3 regions of the Brachybacterium sp. 107 genome follow, and region 2 is predicted to be linked to each of the others. Evidence: riboswitches for the same ligand, from Rfam matches in the RefSeq annotation. Region 2 holds a riboswitch; each other region holds the start of a gene.
The links. A riboswitch is a leader RNA that binds a small molecule or an ion and turns the genes downstream of it on or off. The one in region 2 is predicted to bind thiamine pyrophosphate.

Region 1 (4,278 bases), on a different contig from region 2:
CCAGGAAGTCCTCGAGGGTCGCCTCGCTGGGCAGGGTCGCAGCCGGAAGTCGACGGGGTCGATCTCCATCGATTCGCCAGAGTCCCATTTCGACGGGCATGGTGCGGTCCTTCTCTCGGTGGCAGGCGGTGGGTTCCCTCAGTGTCGTCCACCGATGGCGACGCCGCAGTCAACGCCCGGGGTGCTTCCTAGGAGTTCTGTTCCCGAGGCAGCTTCTCGGCGAGCAGCTCTCGCATCCGCCCCGGGGCGTCCACGTCGTCTATCCAGCTCTGTGCTTCGCCGTGGTGGATGCGCAGCGTCGGCTCCCAGCCATGGAGGGGCGGAAGCAGATCAGCAAGCGCATCACGGAACGCCCGCTGCCGATGACGGCCGTGCTGGCCAGGAAAGAGCGGAGGCTTCCGCGCCCCGAAACCGCCGCCCTCGAGCCGCGTCTTGGCCCGCGAGCGATCGATCCAGTCCTGTCGATCGAACGCGGTCCGTGCAGAGGCCGGGTAGGGCTGAAGGGTGAGCGCACGGAATTCATTGAAATGCTGTGTCTCGTCGACCTCGAGAATGCGGCTGTGCCCGTCGGGGCCGAGAATGACTGCATCGAGGCTGCGCCGTTCCCGTGGGGGCATGACTTCCGGGAGGTCCGCCGCAGCCAATTGGCGGTAGATCGTTCTCACCAGGGGCCACGCGTCTCCGCAGTCGGTCGATCCGGGCCGGTTCAGCCACGCCGGTGTGGGTGGCTTCTCGATCACCTGGTGCTCGGGCAGCGCGGCGCGCACAGCCGCGATCGTCGAACGCTGGAATTCAAGAGCCATAAGCCCCAAGGTAGCGGGGCACCCGCCAATTGATGGGTGCCATCCCGTCGCTGCGAGGCGACGGCCTTCGGCGCGTAGCTCTCAGTCCTCGACGGTCCTGATCACCCGGGCCGGCGAACCGACGACGAGCGCTTTCGCCGGCACGTCCTTGGTGACGACGGAGGCGGCGGCGATGACGGCGTCGTCCCCGATGGTGACGCCGGGCAGGATCGTCACGTTCGCGCCGATCCACACGTTGTTCCCGATCGTCACGGGGGCCGGGTGGAGGTCGCCGCGGCGGCTCGGGGCGAGATCGTGGTTCAGGGTGGCGATCACGGTGTTGTGCCCGATGAGGCAGTCGTCGCCGATGTGCAGCCCGCCCTGGTCCTGGAAGCGGCAGCCGGCGTTGAGGAACACGCGCTTGCCCAGGTGGATGTTCTTGCCGAAGTCGGAGGTGAAGGGCGGGAACAGGGTGACGCTCTCGTCGATCTCACGGCCGGTGAGCTCGGCGAGCAGCTCTCGCACCCGGGAGGGTTCGTGATAGCCGCCGTTGAGCTCTCCGGTGACCTTCAGCGCCTCCTGGCTGGTGGCGTGCATGACCGCGTGCAACGGGGAGTTCGCCGGGATGGCCTGGCCGGAATCGAGGGCGTCCAGCAGGTCGGTGAGGGTCATGGGGCCGCCTTCCACGGAGGGTCGCGCCGGGGTGGCAGCGCCGCGACTCCCAGCGTAGCCAACACTGCCTGCGCGGACGCTCGACCGTCCTGACGCTCCAGGCCGACGGGCAGGGCACCTCGTCGCCGACCAGGCCCACCTCCCCCACTCCGGGATCGCAGTCCGGACCGTTCGCACGCGCCACACCAGATCCACTGCCTCCCCTCGCGGCCGGCGACCGCGAGGGGAGGCAGCGGCGAGCCGCTCGAGCATCCTCACGGTCGAGACGGGTGCTACTATCGTCGCCGATCCCTCGGGTGCCCGATGCAACGGGCTGAGATCGGACTGTCGCTGTCCGAGTACCGAATGAACCTGCCCCGGATAATGCCGGCGAAGGAAGAAGGAGAGCGCAGCGCTATGTCCGCACGCCCTGAGAAGTTCGCACGACCCGAGAACTACCCCACCCACCGCCTCGACGTGCTCGAGGATCCTGCCCATGGCATCCGTGTGCCCATCACCCGGGTCCTCCAGGACGATGCCCCCGACGGCACGGCGAACCCTCCTCTGGCGGTGTACCGCACTGCCGGTCCCGGCTGCGTACCGGAGGTGGGGCTGCCGCCGATGCGGGAGACCTGGATCGCCGAGCGCGGTGACGTCCAGGCATACGCGGGCCGAGACCGCGCCCTCGCCGATGACGGCCGCGGCGCCGTGCGTCGGGGCGAGGCTAGCGCCGAATGGCGCGGTGCCCGTCGCGCCCCGCTGCGCTCCCCCGTCGGCACCCGGGTCACGCAGATGCACTATGCCCGGCGCGGCGAGATCACCCCGGAGATGCGCTACGTCGCCCTGCGGGAGAACTGCGACGTCGAGCTGGTGCGCAGCGAGCTCGCCGCAGGCCGCGCGATCCTCCCGGCGAACGTGAACCATCCGGAGGCGGAGCCGATGATCATCGGGAAGGCCTTCCTGGTGAAGATCAACGCGAACATCGGCAACTCGGCGGTGACCTCGTCGATCGCCGAGGAGGTCTCCAAGCTCGAATGGGCCACCCGCTGGGGCGCGGACACGGTCATGGACCTGTCCACCGGGGACGACATCCACACCACCCGCGAGTGGCTGCTGCGCAATTCTCCGGTGCCCATCGGGACGGTGCCGATCTACCAGGCGCTCGAGAAGGTCGACGGGGAGGCGAATGCGCTGACCTGGGAGATCTTCCGCGACACCGTGATCGAGCAGTGCGAGCAGGGCGTGGACTACATGACCATCCACGCCGGGGTGCTGCTGCGGTACGTGCCGCTGACCGCGAACAGGGTCACCGGGATCGTCTCGCGTGGCGGGTCCATCCTGGCCGGCTGGTGCCTGGCCCATCACCGCGAGAACTTCCTGTACGAGCACTTCGACGAGCTGTGCGAGATCTTCGCCCGCTACGACGTGTCCTTCTCGCTGGGCGACGGGCTGCGGCCGGGCTCCCTCGCCGACGCGAACGATGCCGCCCAGTTCGCAGAGCTCGACACCCTCGCCGAGCTCACCGAGCGGGCCTGGGAGCACGATGTGCAGGTGATGGTCGAGGGGCCCGGACACATCCCGCTGCACCTGGTGCGCGAGAACGTGGAGCGGCAGCAGGAGCTGTGCCACGGCGCGCCGTTCTACACGCTGGGTCCGCTGGTCACCGACATCGCCCCGGCGTACGACCACATCACCTCGGCGATCGGCGCCACGGAGATCGCCCGCTATGGCACCGCGATGCTCTGCTACGTCACTCCCAAGGAGCATCTGGGGCTGCCGGATCGCGATGACGTGAAGACCGGGGTGATCACCTACAAGATCGCGGCCCATGCGGCCGACGTCGCCAAGGGGCATCCCGGGGCGATCGCCCGGGACGACGCCCTGTCGAAGGCGCGTTTCGAGTTCCGGTGGCGCGACCAGTTCGGGCTGTCCCTGGATCCGCAGCTCGCGCAGGAGTACCACGACGAGACCCTGCCGGCGGAACCCGCGAAGACCGCGCACTTCTGCTCGATGTGCGGCCCGAAGTTCTGTTCGATGCGGCTGTCCCAGGACATCCGCGACACCTACGGCGACGCCGCGGAGCAGGCGGAGATCGCCCGGGCCGGTATGGAGGCGAAGGCTCGCGAGTTCCGCGAGGCGGGCGGCACCGTGTACCTGCCGGACCCGTCGTTGCCCGCGGGTTCCGGGAGCGATGGCTGACGGCATCCGGCGGGCCGGCCCGGCGAGGACGAGATCGAGAACGTGGTCGAGACGCGGGTGCCCTACCGTGGGTCCATGACCACCGCCCGTCCGGCCCGCCGCTGGGCGCTCCGCCTGCTCGTCGTGCTGCTCGCACTCGTGGTGCTCGCCGTCGCAGCGCTCCTGGTGTGGAGCCGGTTCGAGATCATGGAGGCGGAGCCGGAGCCGGTCGGGCAGGTCCTCGAGGACTCCGGGATCAGAGTCACCGAGTCGAGTGCCTCACTGATCCTGCAGCCCGCGGGGACCGGGTCCTCCGGACCGAACAGAACATGACCGTGGTGGTCGTGAAGCCGTGGCTGCACCTGTCGCTGTTCGATCGGCGCGGTCTGGACACGTTCACCGCCGACCTGCCCGAGGTGGGCACCTGGATCGTGGGCGGGCACTCCCCGGGCGGGGTGCGCGCCTGCCAGGTCGCGCCGGACGCCGATGCCCTCCTGCTGCTGGGCTCCTACTGCGCGAACGATCTCTCCGAGAGGGAACTGCCCGTGCTGAGCCTCGCCGGCAGCGAGGACCGCTTATCGACCCCGGAGAAGATCGCCGACGCACGCTACCTGCTGCCCGAGACGGCGACCATGGTCGAGATTGAGGGCGCGGGCCATGCGAGCTT
Region 2 (4,278 bases):
CGGTCCTGGGTACGGTCGGCGTCGATGATGAGATCATCGACGCCCACCTGATCCCGCTGCAGCGTGAGGAGGACGGCCGTTGGACTGCTCGCCTTGCGCTCTCCGTCCCCGGCGAGGTGGGATACACCGTGCGGGTCACCCCGCAGCATCCGGTGCTCGCGCACCGTGCAGAGCTCGGGCTGGTCGCGACCGCCTGAGCAGTCCGCAGCACCCGAACGGAAGGTCCCGACCCCGTGCCGACTCGTCGTCAGCTCCTGCTCTCCTCCGCGGCGATGGGGGTGGCCGGGATCGGGGCCCTCACCGGGTGCTCCGAGGAGACGCCCCTGGACGTCGATGACGCCGACACCCTGCGGATGCGGGTGTGGGACGACGCCGCGGCCTCGGCCTACGAGACGTCCCTGGCGGCCTTCACGAAGGAGTCCGGCATCGACGTGCACGTCGAGGTGATCGGCTGGGACGACTACTGGAAGCAGCTCCCGCTGGATGTCGCGGGGGAGTCCCTGCCGGATGTGCTGTGGATGAACACGGCGAATCTCGCGGAGGCCCATGCCAGCGGGCAGCTGCTCGAGATCGGCGAGGTCGTGGGCGACGCCGCCGCGCAGTGGGAGAAGACCGCCACCGATCTCTACCGGATCGACGAGGCCCTGTGGGGCGTGCCCCAGATCTGGGACCAGAGCATCCTGGTCGCCCACCAGGAGCTCGTCGACGCCGCAGGAGGGGACGCCGCGGAGCTGAGTTTCGAGCCCGGCGCCGAGTCGGACGGCCTGCGCGACCTCGCGCGCGAGATCACCGTGGACGGTGAGGGCTTGCATCCCGGAGACGACGGGTTCGACGCCGCCGCCCGCGCGGCGTTCGGGTTCAGCGCGCACCCGGACCGCTCGGCGGTGCTGGGCCCCTTCATCGCCGGCCACGGAGGTGCATGGCAGGACGAGGAGGGCACCTTCACCTTCGCCTCGCCGGAGGGGATCGAGGCCGTGCAGTACCTCGCGGACCTCGCGGCGGGCCATCTCGCGCCCGACGGCGCCGAAGCGGTCGCCGACGAGGCCTTGTGCCAGAGCCAGTTCGTGGACGGCAAGCTCGGTCTGCTGCAGACGGGGACCTACGACCTCCATGTCCTCGCCGACGGGATCAAGGACGCGTTCCCCTGGTCCGTCAATCCGCCGGTCGCCGGGACGGAGGGATCCCACCCCCTGGTGCATGCGGTCGCGGCGGTCGGGATCACGCCCGACGACGACGATGAGCGCGAGGAGGCGATCGGGAAGCTGCTGAGCTGGCTGGGGAGCGTCGAGGGACAGCGACCGCTCGCGGAGAACCGCCTCGGCATCCCGGCCCACCGCGACCTGCACAGCGTCTGGCAGGAGGAATGGAAGGCCGGCGGCGTGGATGTCTCCCTCCTCGCGGAGGCGCCCGACGACGTGGCCCTCCCGGAGACCGGGAACCGGTCGGCAGAGGGCACAGGGGCCGCGCTCCCGCTCATCGCCGAGGTCTTCACCGGCAAGGCGACCGCCGCCGACGCGCTGCCGGAGGCCCAGGACGCGGCGACGGCCGCCTCGGGTTGATCCGCTCAGCCCATGGCAGGGCCGTCGCGGGCGGCAGGAACCTCGACGAAGAGCTCATCGGGCACTAGGCGGCCCGCGGTCTCGACGATCACGACGACCATGTCCGTGCCCGCCCAGGTCTGATGCACCTCTCCGGGCTCCCAGAATGCTGCCTGCGGCGCTGACGGACCCATTTCAGGGTGGACCGCCGGCCTGCCTATACTGGCCCGCGGACACGGGGTGCGCCGTCCGGCGCTGAGATCACACCCGTGGAACCTGATCTAGTTCGTACTAGCGAAGGGATGTCCTCAGTGGCTCCGTCGTACCCTGCCCGAATTCCCCGCGTGCTGTCGATCGCCGGCACCGACCCCTCCGGAGGAGCCGGCACCGCCGCGGACCTCAAATCCATCACCGCGGCCGGCGGCTACGGCATGAGCGTGGTGACCGCGCTGGTCGCCCAGAACACCCGCGGGGTGCGCGACATCCACGTGCCGCCGGTCGCGTTCCTCGACCAGCAGCTGCGCGCCGTGAGCGATGACGTGCAGATCGACGCGGTCAAGACCGGGATGCTCGGCACCGCCGCGATCATCGCGACCGTCTCCGCCTGGCTCGACGAGCACCCGCAGCAGATCCTGGTGGTGGATCCGGTGATGGTCGCGACCAGCGGGGACAGCCTCCTGGAGCCCGACGCGGAGCAGGCGATGATCGACTTCTGTGCCCGAGCCACCGCGGTCACCCCGAACATCGAGGAGCTCGCCCGACTGACGGGCGCAGAGCGCGCGGCCGACGAGCAGGAAGCCCTCGAGCAGGCCCGGCAGTGGGCCGCCCGGACCGGGGTCGCCGTGGTGGTGAAGACGGGTCATCTCCAGGCCCCGCTGGTGACGAACACGTGGGTGGAACCCGATGGCCTCGAGCATCGGGTCGACTCGGCGCGCCTGACCTCGACCAGCACCCACGGCACCGGATGCTCCTTGGCCTCGGCGCTCGCCACCCGGCTGGCAGGCGGCGACGCCCCGCAGGCGGCTCTCACCTGGGCCACGCAGTGGCTCCATGAGGCGATCGCCCACGGGGAGGCGCTGCGCGTCGGCACAGGCCACGGTCCCGTGGACCATTCCCACCGCGCCCGTCGGCTCCAGGCGGCGGGGGAGTCGACGCCCTGGCTCGTGCCTGGCCGGATCCCGGCGAGGCTCGTGAGCCCGGAGGGCATGCAGGCCCTCGTTGAAGTCGGTCTCCGCGCGGGCACCTCAGCCCCCTCCGAGGCCGGCGCATTCGAGTCCGCCGTCGAGCCGGCCGTCGCGCCGGCCGGTCCCTGGACGCGTGCCCTCTGGGCGGCGGGGGAGCCCCTTGCGCGTGCCGTCGCGGACTCGGACTTCGTGCGTGCCCTGGTCGACGGCAGCCTTCCCGACCGGGAGTTCTCCTTCTACCTCGCCCAGGACGCGCTGTATCTGCGCCGGTACTCCCGGGCGCTCGCAGCGTTGTCCGCAGCCTCGAGCGACCCCGGAGCCCAGGTGTTCTGGGCGCACGGCGCCGCGAACTGCCTCACGGTCGAGTCCGCCCTGCACCGCAGCTGGAACGGCGACCGCGAGGAACCCGAGATCTCGCCCGTGACCAGTGCCTATACCAACTTCCTGCTGGCCACGACGCGCGGCGAGGACCGGGTCGTCGCCGCGGCCGCCGTGCTGCCCTGCTACTGGCTCTACGCCCAGACCGGGGCCATGCTGCCGGCCGTCCCGAGCGACCACCCGTATGCGGACTGGCTCGATACCTACCGCGATCCCGACTTCGTCACCGCGACGCAGGGGGCACTCGACCTGGTCGAACAGGAGTTCGCCGCTGCCTCGCCGGTGGCCCGTTCCGCTGCTCTGCGCGCCTTTCTCGTCGCATGCCGTCACGAGCTGGAGTTCTTCGAGCAGGCGCTGCGCCTGGGGGAACCGGCTGCGCAGAGCCTCCGCGACCTCGCACTGGATGGGGCACGGTGAGCGCCCTCGCAGCGTCCCGATCCGATGTCGAGCGACTCCCTCCCCAGGGGCGGGCAGCACTGCGGGCCGGAGTGGTCGGCAACTGGATCGACAACATCCATGTGTTCCTCCCGCTCGCGGCGCTGGCCCCCGCGATGATCGTGCTCGCCGGTCCGGCGGCGGCGGCGGCCTCGACGGGCTCCCTGATCGTCGTCGCGATGCTGTTCGGTCGGCCGATCGGTGGCATCGTCTTCGGTCGCATCTCCGATCGGCTCGGGCGCACCCGCACCACCCGGGTCGCGATCGCCGGAACCGCCGCGTGCGCGCTCGCGATCGCCGCCATGCCCACCCACGAGGTGCTCGGGGCTGGCACGATCGGGCTGATCCTGGCCCTGCGGTTCCTCGGCGGCATCTTCGTGGCCGGCGAGTACTCCGCCGCGATCCCGCTGGCTATGGAGTGGTCGAGGCCGCGCCGCCGCGGGCTGATGAGCGGTCTCATCCTCTCGATGGCCCCCTGGGCGCAGGCGAGCATCGCCTTCGCCGTCGCGATGCTGCTGGTGATCCTCGGGCCGGATGCCTACGCCGCCTGGGGCTGGCGGCTGCTGTTCGTGCTCGGGGCGCTCGCCTCGCTCGGCATGCTGATCTACTACAGCCGGCAGGTGGCCGACGCCCCGGTCTTCCACCGGCAGGCCCGCAGGGAGCAGGACAGGACCGCCGCCGCGCGGCCGCGAGCCGGGCTGCGCGATCTGCTCACCGGCCGGTGGGCCAGGACGTTCTGGCAG
Region 3 (4,278 bases), on a different contig from region 2:
TCGACCTCGAGCTCGAACCGCTTGCCCTGGCGCACGGAGCTGATGCCCTCGAAGCCCAGGCGGGGCAGGGCTGCGGCGACGGCCTTGCCCTGGGGGTCGAGGATCTCCGGCTTCGGCATGACATGGACCACGACGCGGGGCATGGGCGTTCTCCTGGAGGACGACGGCCGCGCTCGGGGGCGGGCCGGACGGGATGAATCTGCAGGGCGGGGCGGGAATGGATCCCGGGCTCACCGACGGATCGGTGCCGACGCCCCCATCGTACCGAGCCGTGGCCCGTCGGCGGGGCAGTGCCCACGCGAACCGGATCCGCCGGGGGTTCGAACCGGTTCCGCAGGAAACTCGAACCGGTTCCGCAGGGAGACCGAGCCGGATCTGCAGGGCATTGGCGTGGTGGTCCCGTGGTCGTACGGTGGGGGCACCCGATTCCGCAGACTCCGGAGGCAGCCATGAAGATCCGTCACCTCGTCCATTCCTGCCTGCTCGTCGAGATGGCCGGGCGGAGGGTTCTCGTGGACCCCGGCATCTTCAGCGGCGAGGCCGTGCGAACGCTGGGCACCGAGGTGCTCGCGGGCGTCGACGCCGTCGCCGTCACGCATCAGCATCCTGATCATCTCGACCGCGGCCTGCTGGACCACGTCCTGGCTGCGAGCGCGCAGGCGGTCGTGATCGCCGAGCCGGAGACGGCCGCGCAGCTCGCCGAGAGCAGCGAGGACGGCGCCGCGGTCTCGACCGAGCGCCTGCTGCCGCTCAGCGCGGGCGAGGCTCATGAGTTCCCAGCACTGGACGGTCGCGAGGCGCTGCGGATCGTCGCGGCAGGCGGTCAGCACGCCATCATCCATCCCGACATCCCGCGCGTGGGCAACGTGGGCCTCGTGCTCTCCGCCGGGGGCGGGCCGCAGCTCGGGATCACGGGGGATTCGTTGGAGCCCCTGCAGGAGTTCCACGGCATCGACGCCCTGGCCTTCGCCGTGGTGGCGCCGTGGTCCAAGATGTCCGAGACCATCGACTTCCTGCGCGCGGTGCGCCCGCGTCTGGCTCTGCCGGTCCACGATGCGGTGGCCAGCGAGGGCGGCCGGTCGATCTACCTGCGCCAGTCCGGTGCGCTCTCGCCCGAGGGCACCGAGGTGCGCGACTGGCCGGAGGACGGCGTCGTCGAGCTCTGAGCTCTGAGCTCTGAACGGAAGGTGCCGGTCCCGCCGTCCTGGCACCTGGTGGTCAGGGCCGAGGGCGTGTGAAGACGGGCGCTGCCGAGGCGCGCGCTTCGGCGACGGCTGCCCGCATCCGACCGCGCCAGACCGGTCCGTGACCGGGGACGAGGGTGTCGGCGTCGATCTGCGCGATGCTGCCCAGGGTGTCGTAGAGCCCGACCGGATCGTGGGCGGTCAGCGCCGGCAGCAGCTGCGGCCCGACGCGCGAGGTGACGGGATGCCCGGTGATCAGCGCGTCGCCGGTGAGCACGACGCCTGCCCTCGGCAGGTGGTAGATGGTGTGGCCCGAGGTGTGCCCGGGGCAGGCCAGGGCGACCGGGGCCCCCGGGAGATCCAGCGCCGTACCGGTCCTCACGGCCTGCGTCTGCGGCAGCCGGATCGAGGACAGCGCACCGGCGCGCAGGAGGGTGAGCGTCCAGAGCGCCGTGCGCGGCCGCCAGCACTGCGGCAGGACGTCCGCGGCCGTGGCCTGCTCATGGGCCTCGCCGCGGAGCATGGGCAGTTCGTGCTCATGGGCGTGGAGCGGGAATCGATGGATCTCCTGCAGCTGCGGGAGAGCGCCCACATGGTCGACATGGGCGTGAGTGATCAAGGCACCCCGGATGTCCTCCACCCTGTTCCCGATGTGCTCGACGGCGGCGATCACGGCGCCCAGATCCTTCGGATAGCCCGCATCGATCAGGGTGAGGTCACGGCCCTCTCGCACCAGCGTCCAGTTCGAGGCGATCCCCGAGACCATGAAGACATCGTCGGCAATGGCGTGGATCTGCATCTTTCCCACGATCCTTGTGCTCCCCTCCTGGAGTTCCGGCCCCGAAAGTATCAGCCGCGCGCGACCGCTCCAGGGCCCGGGCGACGGGTTCTGTGAACGTGGCCGTCGGTGAGCCCGCGGTCCCGTCTACAGTGGCCCCGTGCACGGGAGTCCGGTAGGCCGGGCTGAGAGGGAGTTCTCCAACTCCGACCGTAGAACCTGACCCGGATCATGCCGGCGCAGGAAGCTCCGCCGGGCGAGATCCGCCGCGTGCCCGTGCCCTTCGTGAAAGGCACGGACCATGACCTCAGCGTGTGTCGCATCCGTCGGCGCCCCGCCCGCAGTCCCGGAGAATCCCGCCGACCCCACTGATCCCGCCGATCCCGTCGACCCCATTGATCTCGCTGATTCCCCCGATCCCACGGCGACGCCGCTCGGGTTCGGCGTGGGCGCCCGGGTGACCGTCGCCGTGATGGCGGACGACTACGCGCCGCTCCTGCTCGACGTCCTCTCACGCCTCGACGGGACCGGCCTCGTGCGCGAGACCGGCGACGTCTCCACCTACATCGGCGGCCATGAGGTGCACCTGCAGCGCTATCTCATCGATCTCGCCGAGGATCTCGCCCGCACCGAGCACCACGCCACGATCTCCGTGCTCCTGTCCCGGGGATGCCCGGGGGAGGTGGCCTGCGAGCTGCCCGGCGGGGCCGGACCCCGTGCAACGGACGTGCCGGAGCCCCGCCGCACAGGCCGCTACGCCGCGGCGGAATGGGCTCTGTACCCGCTGGCCGATCAGGTGCTCGCCGATGGCACGCTCCCGGACCACATGCGGGACATCTACGCGGCGATCGATCACGCCCGCGAGCTGGGGACCTTCCGGGGCTCCGAGCACTTCGTGACCCGTCTCGAGGGCGACGTCGGCGACGTCCTGGCCACGGCGATCGCCGGATGGCTGCTGGTGGGACGCGGCGTCCAGCACGTGACGAGCCACCTCACGATCTCGCTGAACAGCCCCTCGCACGCGACGCGCACCCTGGACGCGACGCGCACCCTGGACGAGGTGACGCGATGACCGCGATGCAGGAAGCCCCGTCCCGGAGGCGCGCCCGCTTCACTCTGCGGGAGATCGTGCTGGTCGTCGTGCTCGGCGTCGTGTTCGGCTTCCTGTACTGGATCTTCGTCCAGGCATGGAACGGCCTTGCGATCGCCATGGGCCCCGCGGGCGATCTCGCCCAGCACGTCCTGTTCGGATCCTGGCTGCTCGTGGGGCCGATCGCCGTGGCGATCCTCCGGCGACCGGGCAGCGGCATCCTGGCGGAGCTGATCGCCGCGGTCGTCGAGGTGGTGTTCCTCGGCAGCCCGGTCGGCCCGCTGCTGGTGCTCTCGGCGCTGCTGCAGGGCATCGGCAGCGAGCTGCCCTTCGCCCTGACCAGGTACCGCCGTTTCGGCTGGGGCGTGTTCGCCGCGTCGGGCGCCCTCGGCGCCGGGCTCGTGTTCTTCTGGACCGCGTATCGGATGGGCTGGTACGGGCAGGATCTGCTCGAGCTGCGCCTGGGTGTGCAGGTGCTGTCGGGGATCGTGCTCGGCGGGCTGCTCGCGAGGACCATCGTCGGCGCCCTGCGGAGAACGGGCGTGCTCGACGACTTCGCGATCGGAGCCGCACCGCTCGACGCACAGGCAGCCGTGGAGCGTCGTGTCCGCTGAGACCGTCCACGGCGGGCCGAGGGGCGCGGCGGGCCCTGCCTCGAACCCCTCCGCCGCGCTCCTCAAGGCCGAGGAGCTCGAGGTGGTGCTGCCCTCGGGGGACGGGGTCGGGCCGTGGAGCGGCACCCTCGCGGCCGGGGACCACGTGCTGCTGCTCGGCCCGAGCGGCGCGGGGAAGTCGACGTTGCTGCGCACTCTCGCCGGCGCCGTCCCCTCGCATCAGCACGGCTGCGTCACCGGGAGCGTGCGCGTGGGCGGGATCGACCCGGTGGTCGACGGTGTGGTCACGACCTCACGCGTCGTCGGATATCTGGGACAGGACCCGGCCAGCGGGGTCTGCCTGCCCGATGTGGCCGACGACGTGGCCCTGCCGCTGGAGAACCGTCGCGTGCCGGCCGCGCAGATCGGGGAACGGGTGCACGGGGCGCTGATCGCCGCCGACGCCGGGGACCTCGTCGCGCGGAAGGCCTCGACACTCTCGGGCGGGCAGCTGCAGCGCGCCGCGCTCGCCGCGGTGCTCGCCGCCCGGCCCCGACTCCTCCTGCTCGACGAACCCACCGCGATGCTCGATGCCGACGGCATCGCCGCGGTGCGCCGGAGCATCCAGGCCGC

Region 1: another riboswitch for thiamine pyrophosphate. It lies ahead of thiC (phosphomethylpyrimidine synthase ThiC); the one in region 2 lies ahead of ACT3UL_RS13315 (bifunctional hydroxymethylpyrimidine kinase/phosphomethylpyrimidine kinase).
Region 3: another riboswitch for thiamine pyrophosphate. It lies ahead of ACT3UL_RS10065 (YkoF family thiamine/hydroxymethylpyrimidine-binding protein); the one in region 2 lies ahead of ACT3UL_RS13315 (bifunctional hydroxymethylpyrimidine kinase/phosphomethylpyrimidine kinase).

Annotation. Positions count from the first base shown of each region.
Region 1 covers NZ_JBQSYW010000014.1:95,177-99,454, forward strand. Annotated here, with positions in the region: gene ACT3UL_RS14545 (hypothetical protein) at 1-100, opposite strand, end outside; gene ACT3UL_RS14550 (hypothetical protein) at 189-803, opposite strand; gene ACT3UL_RS14555 (sugar O-acetyltransferase) at 885-1,454, opposite strand; TPP riboswitch at 1,739-1,849, shown strand; gene thiC (phosphomethylpyrimidine synthase ThiC) at 1,851-3,632, shown strand; gene ACT3UL_RS14565 (hypothetical protein) at 3,708-3,944, shown strand; gene ACT3UL_RS14570 (alpha/beta hydrolase) at 3,941-4,278, shown strand, end outside.
Region 2 covers NZ_JBQSYW010000012.1:52,893-57,170, forward strand. Annotated here, with positions in the region: gene glgP (alpha-glucan family phosphorylase) at 1-197, shown strand, start outside; gene ACT3UL_RS13305 (ABC transporter substrate-binding protein) at 234-1,559, shown strand; gene ACT3UL_RS13310 (hypothetical protein) at 1,565-1,687, opposite strand; TPP riboswitch at 1,765-1,858, shown strand; gene ACT3UL_RS13315 (bifunctional hydroxymethylpyrimidine kinase/phosphomethylpyrimidine kinase) at 1,883-3,517, shown strand; gene ACT3UL_RS13320 (MFS transporter) at 3,514-4,278, shown strand, end outside.
Region 3 covers NZ_JBQSYW010000007.1:131,685-135,962, forward strand. Annotated here, with positions in the region: gene purS (phosphoribosylformylglycinamidine synthase subunit PurS) at 1-143, opposite strand, end outside; gene ACT3UL_RS10055 (MBL fold metallo-hydrolase) at 450-1,166, shown strand; gene ACT3UL_RS10060 (MBL fold metallo-hydrolase) at 1,219-1,983, opposite strand; TPP riboswitch at 2,117-2,225, shown strand; gene ACT3UL_RS10065 (YkoF family thiamine/hydroxymethylpyrimidine-binding protein) at 2,264-3,034, shown strand; gene ACT3UL_RS10070 (ECF transporter S component) at 3,031-3,666, shown strand; gene ACT3UL_RS10075 (ATP-binding cassette domain-containing protein) at 3,656-4,278, shown strand, end outside.